2 regions of the Shouchella oshimensis genome follow, and region 2 is predicted to be linked to the other one. Evidence: riboswitches for the same ligand, from Rfam matches in the RefSeq annotation. Region 2 holds a riboswitch; the other holds the start of a gene.
The links. A riboswitch is a leader RNA that binds a small molecule or an ion and turns the genes downstream of it on or off. The one in region 2 is predicted to bind cyclic di-GMP.
Positions count from the first base shown of each region.

Region 1 (4,429 bases), on a different contig from region 2:
TACGTCGCGTGTCTTTCGCACCCATTCATACTGAGAAACAAAAAGCTTCATCATCTATTCCTCCTCTCTATTAACAGTAATTCTCTTTTAGTATACTCGAAAAAATAGGCGCCTCCTGTGAACACGCGCGCCTATCTACACTCTTATTTTTTAATTGGAATCCAGACTTCACTATAATAGTCCTCTGAAAATGGATCCGCATCACTAAGATACACTTCCATTTCTGGTCCACCGGCATGCTCATATCCAGTAGAAGGAAACCACTCTGAAAAAACTCTGCCCCACACTTTTGGCATAGCTTCAGGCATTGGTCCGTGTACTGGGAAGACGGCCCATGTAGCTGCTGGAATGATTGTCTCTTGCCAATCGTTTGGTATGGAATCAATGTTCTTTTCGGCTCCAATGAGATAGGTCAGATTTTCTTGCTTACTATCAAATTCCAAGCACAAGCCAATCAGTCCAAGTGATCCACTGTTTTTTGCTAGTTCTTTTGTGAACCCGTTTTGATTTGATTCATTCCAGAACCCCGCAATGTTACGGTTATTCTCACCGTCGATACATGACGTACGAATGCTTTTTCCAACAACAGCAAATTCATCTTTATCTACTAATTTGTAATCCATTTCTACATCACCCTTTAATTGAATTTGAAAGGAAAGCTTTGGATACGCCTTTAAAGAACGATTACTCTTCTTTGCTTCTGATGGATTGATTCCATGAATTCGTTTGAATGCTTTAGTGAAGGCTTCCGGGCTTTCGTAGCCATATCTCATCGCCACATCAATGATCTTGCTGTTTGAATGATTCAGCATCTGTGTAGCAACAGTCATCCGGCGATTACGAATATACTCACTAACCGTAAAACTCGTAAGCATGCTAAACATTCGTTGGAAGTGAAACTTTGACATACAGGCAATCTCAGCGACCTCTTCAATATTCAAGTCATTTTCTAAATTGTTTTCAATATACTCGAGACTAGCAAGCATCCTTTGAAGCCCTTCCATATTAGCAGCTCCCCTCTCTTCACTAAGTTTATACGTAGCTCAATGTTGATTCTTGATATTTTGTGCTCGATAGTGACAGGAGCAATTCAATTTTTGGCGCAAGATATGAATTGATATGTATGTTCTTATTTTAATCGTTTTGATAAGCTTAAACTATAATAGAATGAAAAAGGAGAACATTCATGAAGATCTTTGATTCCCACTTACATATTATTGATAAACACTTCCCTATTTATGAAAACCAAGGCTTTACGCCCGATTCCTATACTGCTGTTGATTATCAAGTTGATGCTAACAGATTAGGTATTACAAATGGTGCCATTGTATCAGGTTCCTTTCAAAAATTTGACCAAACCTATCTAAAAGAATCCCTTAAACAATTAGGAAGTGGGTTTGTTGGAGTCACTCAGTTGCCTTACTCTACAAGTGACGAAGAGATCCTAGAACTAGATTCTATTGGGGTTACAGCATTAAGATTTAATGTAAATCGAGGAGGTTCAGAAGAACTTTCTAAACTAGAGTCATTTTCAAAACGAGTATATGACTTAGCCGGTTGGCATACCGAACTGTATATAAACTCTTCTAAACTAGCAGATATCATGAATATACTTAGGACTTTGCCCGCTGTATCCATTGATCATCTAGGCCTTTCAAAAGCTTGGCTCGCATGAACTACTGAACCTTGTTTCTCATGGAGTTAAAGTAAAAGCAACTGGATTTGGCAGATTAGATTTCGATCCCGGAGAAATGATCAAAGAAATATACAACATTAACAATAATGCGTTAATGTTTGGAAGTGATTTACCCTCTACCCGAGCACCACGACCTTTCCAAGACTCAGACATAACTATCATAAAAGAAGCTTTAGATGATGAAACAGCTATACATAAAGTCTTGTATCAGAATGCAATGGATTGGTACTTTGGAGGGAAAGAGAAGTAAGTTAGATGATCTAATCTTGTTGTTATATCTTATAATGAACGAGCAAATGGATAAACATACAAACGAAAAAAGAGGAGCTTAAAAGCTCCTCTTGGGATATCCCTTCTCTGTTTTAAAAAGATTTTCAACCACTACTGTTTTTCGTATCGTAACTTAATTAGACTATGAGTTCAATCTGCACAAAAAAACAGCAGGAACTTCATCACGTTTTTAGAAAGGCAGTAACATATATCCTTTCTGTAATGAACCCATAAGCGTCTGCAAGGCTTCTAAGGTTCGTTTGCACTGTTTTCTTGACCTTTAAGGTCTATTAACTTCACCTATGTTATCCCTATTTGTAATACAATCTTTCTAAAACATGCGCATTTGAAAGATTGTCAACCATTTTAGGATCTTTTAGGAACTGTCTAATTTCTTCGGCAGAAATCCCCATTTCCAAAGCTTCCTTTATTAAGTTACTCCATTCTTTGTCTAATTCACTTTCACTATTAAAAGGAACCAAACATATCCCCCCTAAAATATGTACTATTTTAGGTAGCACAGCCATCATAGTATAAACCTTAGACCTGTAACTTTGCGTCTCAATCTTTCGACTGATTTGCCCTTTTCTAGTTTGATAATTAATCTCTATATAAATTATATCAAAATATGGTATAAAATGTACAGATTTAATGTAATCGCTCTCATTAATTTATTAGGCTAAGAGTTAGATGAATAGTAACTTCCCCCTGTAAAACAAAACTCAGAACTGTGGCTAAATGAAATAGACAGGCAACACGGAAATTCCGAGTTACCTGTCTATTTTTTAGGGGCAAAATAAGAACAACTCTTCAAAACAAATGTAGTTACTATCTTTACATTTCTTGAATAGTTGGTCGAATAATCATTTCATTAATAGCTACGTTATCAGGTTCTCCAATCGCAAATGCAATGGCTCTTGCTACACTGGAAGGATCAATTGCCTCTTTAGCGCTCTCTATAATGAAGTTTCTTAGTCCTAGGTCAGAAATTGAATTTGTAAGTTCGGTTGAAGTTGGACCTGGAGAGATAATTGTTGTACGTATATTGTTTTTACATTCTTCTTGTCTAAGACCTTCTGTTATAGCACGTACAGCATATTTTGTTCCACTGTAAACAGAACTAGTTGGAAATACCATATGGCCAGCAACAGCAGAAACATTGATGATGTGACCAACTTTATTTTCTTTCATAGAAGGAAGAACAGCAGCCATTCCATATGTTACGCCCTTAATATTTACATCAATCATTGTTTCCCATTCTGTTATTTTCAAATCTGAAATAGCTGATAGTGGCATTACACCTGCATTATTGATCATAACATCAATTTTGCCAAACTCTGTAAGAGCGTACGAAGCTAGCGTTTCCATTTGCTCGTATGAAGTCACATCTGTAACTTGATAAATTACCTGTCCCCCATTACGCTTAATTTCTTGCTGTATCTCCTTTAGTCGCTCTTCTCTCCGTGCAGCAAGAACTATTTTAGCACCTTTCGAAGCAAGCTCCTTTGCAGTAGCTTCCCCAATTCCACTTGATGCACCAGTAATGATAACAACTTTTCCTTGAATATTTGACATATTATAAACGTCCTCTCTTAATTATATTTTTTCCTTAACAAGGTACATCCCATCAGAATAATTGTTTTAAAAGAACTTCCTGATCTTCTCTAAAAGAGATCTTCGTACTCCATATCACCCCCTTTAATTATCGAATGTTCGTTTAATTATGAACATTTGTATAATAAACGTTCATTCGATTAATTATTATATAAAATGAAGATGTAAGAGAAAATGATCTCCTACATCAGATTTCATCTTTTTTAATAGCATCCCAAGTCATTTCAACGATTATGTTGATATCTTCTTGCTTAAACGTTATTCGCCCACCATAATGCTCTTTAACATACTGCATACAAAGGTTAACCATTGCCATATATAGCAGATTAGTATCCACTTGCTTGAATATTTTTTGGCTTTTCCCTTCTTCAAGTAGCCTAATAATTGGTTCAAACATTAGTGTTCCTTCTTCTTTAGATAAGTTGTGAAGAAGAGGAGAGTTTGAAAATTGTTCAATAAATAAGAATTCATCTTTATTATTCAGAATAAAGTCTAGATATTTTCTCAATGTATATTCAAAAGAAGAACGTACGGAGATAGAATCATCGTAATGTTGAAACACTTCGACGCTCATATCTTTCTTAATCATTAAATACAATTTGTTGAGCATATCCTCCTTATTTTCAAAGTAAACGTAAATTGTAGAAGCAGATATACCTGCCCGTTTTGCAATCTTTGACATAGAGGTTGCAGATAACCCTTGTTCATTAACTAACTGTATGGCTGCTTTATATATACTTTTGTTTTTATTTTCATCTTTATGTCTCATACAATCTATAATAAACGATCGTTCGATTATAGTCAATGTTTTTTCTTGAGGTTTTAAAATTCATCCACACTCATCGGATT
Region 1 is NZ_JAMQJY010000004.1:88,164-92,592, reverse strand. It holds gene NDM98_RS19865 (DinB family protein) at 1-51, opposite strand, end outside; gene NDM98_RS19860 (AraC family transcriptional regulator) at 144-1,004, opposite strand; partial or broken gene NDM98_RS19855 (amidohydrolase family protein) at 1,187-1,946, shown strand; gene NDM98_RS19850 (anti-repressor SinI family protein) at 2,278-2,496, opposite strand; cyclic di-GMP riboswitch class I at 2,477-2,559, opposite strand; gene NDM98_RS19845 (SDR family oxidoreductase) at 2,801-3,541, opposite strand; gene NDM98_RS19840 (TetR/AcrR family transcriptional regulator) at 3,768-4,349, opposite strand.
Region 1: it holds a riboswitch for cyclic di-GMP, as region 2 does, so the genes downstream of both, NDM98_RS19850 (anti-repressor SinI family protein) here and NDM98_RS06520 (pilus assembly FimT family protein) in region 2, are expected to answer to the same signal.

Region 2 (4,429 bases):
TGACCATCTAGAAGATTTTGCTCATGAAACAAGCGATACGCACAAGCCGACGTTAAATCAGCCGCATTTGCTTGTAAGTCTAATTGATCTAGTAATGTTACATACTCATTCATAACGGATTCTTTAGAAATATACAGTAGTAATTCTTTTTTTCTTCATCTTCTCGCAGTTTTTGATAGTCAAACAAAGGATCTTCAAATGGAAGAACCAAAGAGTCACCTGTATCTATGTATAGTTGTCCTTTTAGTTCTTCATCGGGTACGGTTGCTGCTACCTCATGCCTACGGATCAGCAGCTGACTGTCTGGCACACAGATCTGGACAGGACTGTTTTTTTTCAATTCCCACTCAGGTTGTTGCAACTCTAGCAAACGTTTTACTGCTTCTTTATCAACAAGCTTTCCACGATGAATCAAACCTGGTGGAAGATAGACTTCACCATACGTTTGAATGGTTTTCAAATCAGCTCGTTTACTGCTTACATATCGAATCACATGATCCTTTAAAACCAGTGCATGTCTCTGTTGTTTTCTACCACCAAATATCCCCATACCCGATTCTCCCATACGAATTTGATTTATCTATCAATCACCTAAAATAGCACCGTTTCGGTATACCACCGAATCAACGCTTCGCCAAAGAAATAAGCAGTTAGCGCACCTGCAGCAATAAATGGTCCAAAGGGGATGGGTTGCTTCCGGTCTACCTTTTTTAGCAACTTAGCACCAATGCCAACAATAGCCCCATATGTCGATGCTAGAAATAATGTCAAAAGCACTAGCTTCCATCCAAGTACGATGCCTAACACAGCAAACAGCTTAATATCTCCACCACCCATACCGCCGCGGCTAATGATGGCAATCAATAAAAGCAGCGCAAAACCAATCAACGCACCTAACCACGAATCCCACCAAGGTGTAAGCGGGGCTGCAACCATCCGCACCAACACGAGTGGAATCGCAAAAAATAGTAGAATTTTATCTGGAATAAGCATGTAGCGCATATCACTTACAAAAATAATTGCCAGCATCGAAACGAGTAATAACGCAATAATGGTTTCAGCTGTCCATCCAAACATATAAAATGAGAACGCAAATAAAAATCCAGTCACTAGCTCTGTTGTTGGGTACAAAAAAGAAATCTTTGTATCACATGTTCGGCAAGACCCTCGCTGAAGCAGGAAGGAAAGCACTGGAATTAGCTCTCGCGCTTCAAGAGTACGATCACACTTTGTACAATGAGAACGAGGTGTGACAATCGACTCCCCAACCGGCACCCGGAGACCCACCACATTATAAAAAGAACCAAACACCAAGCCCTACAAGAGCCAAATAACCTATCACAATACCATCAATCATTTGTTCACCTCTACGGCTGAGTTAGTCGTTTTTTCATGAAACTATATACCTATAAGGATAAATGCTTTTTATTGGAAATACAATTGTTTTTATAAAGGAAGATTAGGAGCCTGAGGCTTCTCTAAAGATACATCACAAAAACTCACGTTCCATTTATTAGTTGAGCAGCTCCGCTTCAGGAGGATCCTTCGCTTTCCGCGGGCACGGCCTCAGCTCCCAAGCGGAAAAGCACCGCTTGAGATCTTCAGACACGTGCTGTTCCCGCAGGAGTCTACGGATCCTCCTTACGCTAATTTTAGTAGAAATGAAACGACGAACGGTCCTATATGTAGGATCGTCCGTCATTTTATATTTTTATACAAAAGTCAAATTAGAATTAATTGCCTGCTACAACATTAACTAAGTCTCTTCCACCACTCGCTCTTAATTCTGTGATTACTTTTTCATTAATATGCGTTCTTTCAGTCGAAATTAATGTAACTTTATAATCTTTCCCATCAATGACCACTTTGCTTGTTCCAGCAGTATATTCAGTAGAACTTCCAGGTGGATCTGGATTCTCCATTAATCCTGCATTAATTAGAGATTCTAATGTATAAGTATTACTGCCAGTTCCACTGCCAGCAACATTCGTAGCCTTCGCCGTCTTCACTGCATTCACCATCTGCTCCGCGTTCGCAATATGCGCGTCTTTACGTGTGTTATCGATAATTGCTCCAATACTCGGAATCGCAATTGCTGCGATGATACCTAGGATAACCACAACTGCTAGTAACTCAATTAGTGTTAGACCCTTCTGATTCTTTAAATGCTTTTTCATTAATGCTTTCATTTTCTTTCGCCTCCACTTTTTTGTTTTGTCAATTAACAACAAAAAACCGACCTACACGTCTAATTAAGACAATGCCGGCCGGTTGCACTACTAGCTCCTATCTACCCAAGTGCCCATATACAGGTAGATGATCAACGCTTTCCGAGTTGTATGTACTTGTTGAAACTTGTTGTTAATCTGTTAAATCTAGCTTAGCCTAAATAAATCTATTTGTCTAGTACTTTTTTACCCTATAGTTGTAAATATTTTAAACATAGGTACCATAATAGCGAGTACAATCGTTCCTACGATTCCCGCCAAAAGAATGATCATCACCGGTTCAATTAACGCCTTAATTTGATCGGTTGCTGCTTCGACTTCTGATTCGTAAAATTCTGCTGCTTTCTCAAGCATGGCATCAAGAGAACCTGATTTTTCCCCCACACTAATCATTTGTGTGACAAGTGGTGGAAATGCCCAATGGTTTTCCATTGGTGCAGATAATGACTCACCTTGCTGTAATGAGCGTCTTGATTCCTTTAACACATTTGCAATGACATGATTGTCTGCTACTCTCTCAACAATTGTTAGTGCTTGTAAAACAGGCACGGAGCTTTGAAATAAGGCACCAAGTGTTTGTGTGACTCGAGCTAGTTCAGACTTTTGGATCAAGCTACCAAAAACCGGGATTCGTAAAATAATCGTATCCATCCACAACCTCATTTGTGGGTGTCTCCGGCCGAATTTCCACCCGAATACAAACAATGCAGCGACAATTGGTACGACCCACCAAAAAACTAACGCAAGGTCTCCTGCTGCCATCACTAGTTTTGTTATCGTGGGTAATTCTCCACCAAAGCTTGCAAACATACTCGCAAACGTTGGTACAACAAATACAAGCAAGAATATAATGATTGCGATTGCCACGACTCCAACAAACATTGGGTAGGTTAACGTCGCTAGTACTTTTTGTTTCAATCGATGCTGTTTCTCATAATACGTAGCCAATCTATCAAGAATATCGTCCAACCGGCCTCCTGCTTCACCAACCTTCACCATGTTTGTAAATAACGGAGGAAATAAATCTCCCTGCTTGGCTGAAGCAGCAGATAGTGACTTACCTGATCGAACATCCTCTTCTATCATTGCTAGAGCTGCTTTTAATGGTTTACTTGTTGTCTGTTTTGTTAACACATGTATCGTTTCGATTACTGGCACCCCTGCTTTTAGCAGCGTTGAGAATTGTCTGAGGAACATAACAAAATCCTTGGACTTTACCTTTGGTTTTAAAATTTGCACATCTTGGTACAAACCTTGCTGTAATTCTTCTATCGCAGTGACTGAAATTCGTTTTTCCTTTAATAATTGGACAGCTGCAGTCTCATCATTTGCCTGTGTTTTTCCTTTGACTGGTTTGCCGTGGCTATCTCTTCCTGTATACGAATAGGTTGCCATCAGCTTACATTGCCTTTTGCATAAATAGAGAGAATTTCAGGATTTAATACTTCTTGTTTAACGAGCTCTGCCATTGATGTATCCATCGTCATCATGCCTTCTGCTCGACTTGTTTGAATGACATTTTTAATTTGATGAATCTTTTCGTTGCGAATTAAGTTTTTGACTGCCGAGTTATTGATTAAGATTTCAGTAGCTGCCCTGCGCCCCTTGTGATCAGCTGTTCGGAATAAGCGCTGAGAGATAACCGCGCTTAAAACGGACGCTAATTGAATGCGAACTTGTGCTTGTTGAGCAGGTGGGAAAACGTCAATGATTCGATCAATGGTTGATGGTGCATCCGTTGTATGCAAAGTGCCAAGTACAAGATGACCTGTTTCCGCCGCCGTAATCGCCGTTGAAATGGTCTCCAAGTCACGCATCTCTCCAACTAAAATGATATCCGGATCCTGACGTAAACAACCTTTAAGTCCATTTGCAAAATTCTTTGTATCAAAACCAACCTCCCGTTGATTTACAACAGACATCTGATGTCTGTGTAGGTACTCAATTGGATCCTCAAGGGTAATAATATGTTTGCTTTCGGTTCGATTAATATGATCAATCATCGCCGCAAGCGTAGTTGATTTGCCACTGCCTGTTGGCCCAGTTACCAACACTAACCCTTGAGGTGCGCTAACAATCTGCTTTAAAATTGCAGGCATTTTTAAGTCATGTAATTGAGGAATCGTTGTTGGAATCACACGTATCGCCAGACCAATGCATGAACGTTGAAAATAAGCATTAATACGAAATCTCGATACTTT
Region 2 is NZ_JAMQJY010000001.1:1,193,736-1,198,164, forward strand. It holds gene NDM98_RS06505 (type IV pilus biogenesis protein PilM) at 1-113, opposite strand, end outside; gene NDM98_RS06510 (type IV pilus biogenesis protein PilM) at 110-550, opposite strand; gene NDM98_RS06515 (prepilin peptidase) at 592-1,275, opposite strand; gene NDM98_RS06520 (pilus assembly FimT family protein) at 1,734-2,189, opposite strand; cyclic di-GMP riboswitch class II at 2,257-2,340, opposite strand; gene NDM98_RS06525 (type II secretion system F family protein) at 2,415-3,623, opposite strand; gene NDM98_RS06530 (type IV pilus twitching motility protein PilT) at 3,623-4,429, opposite strand, start outside.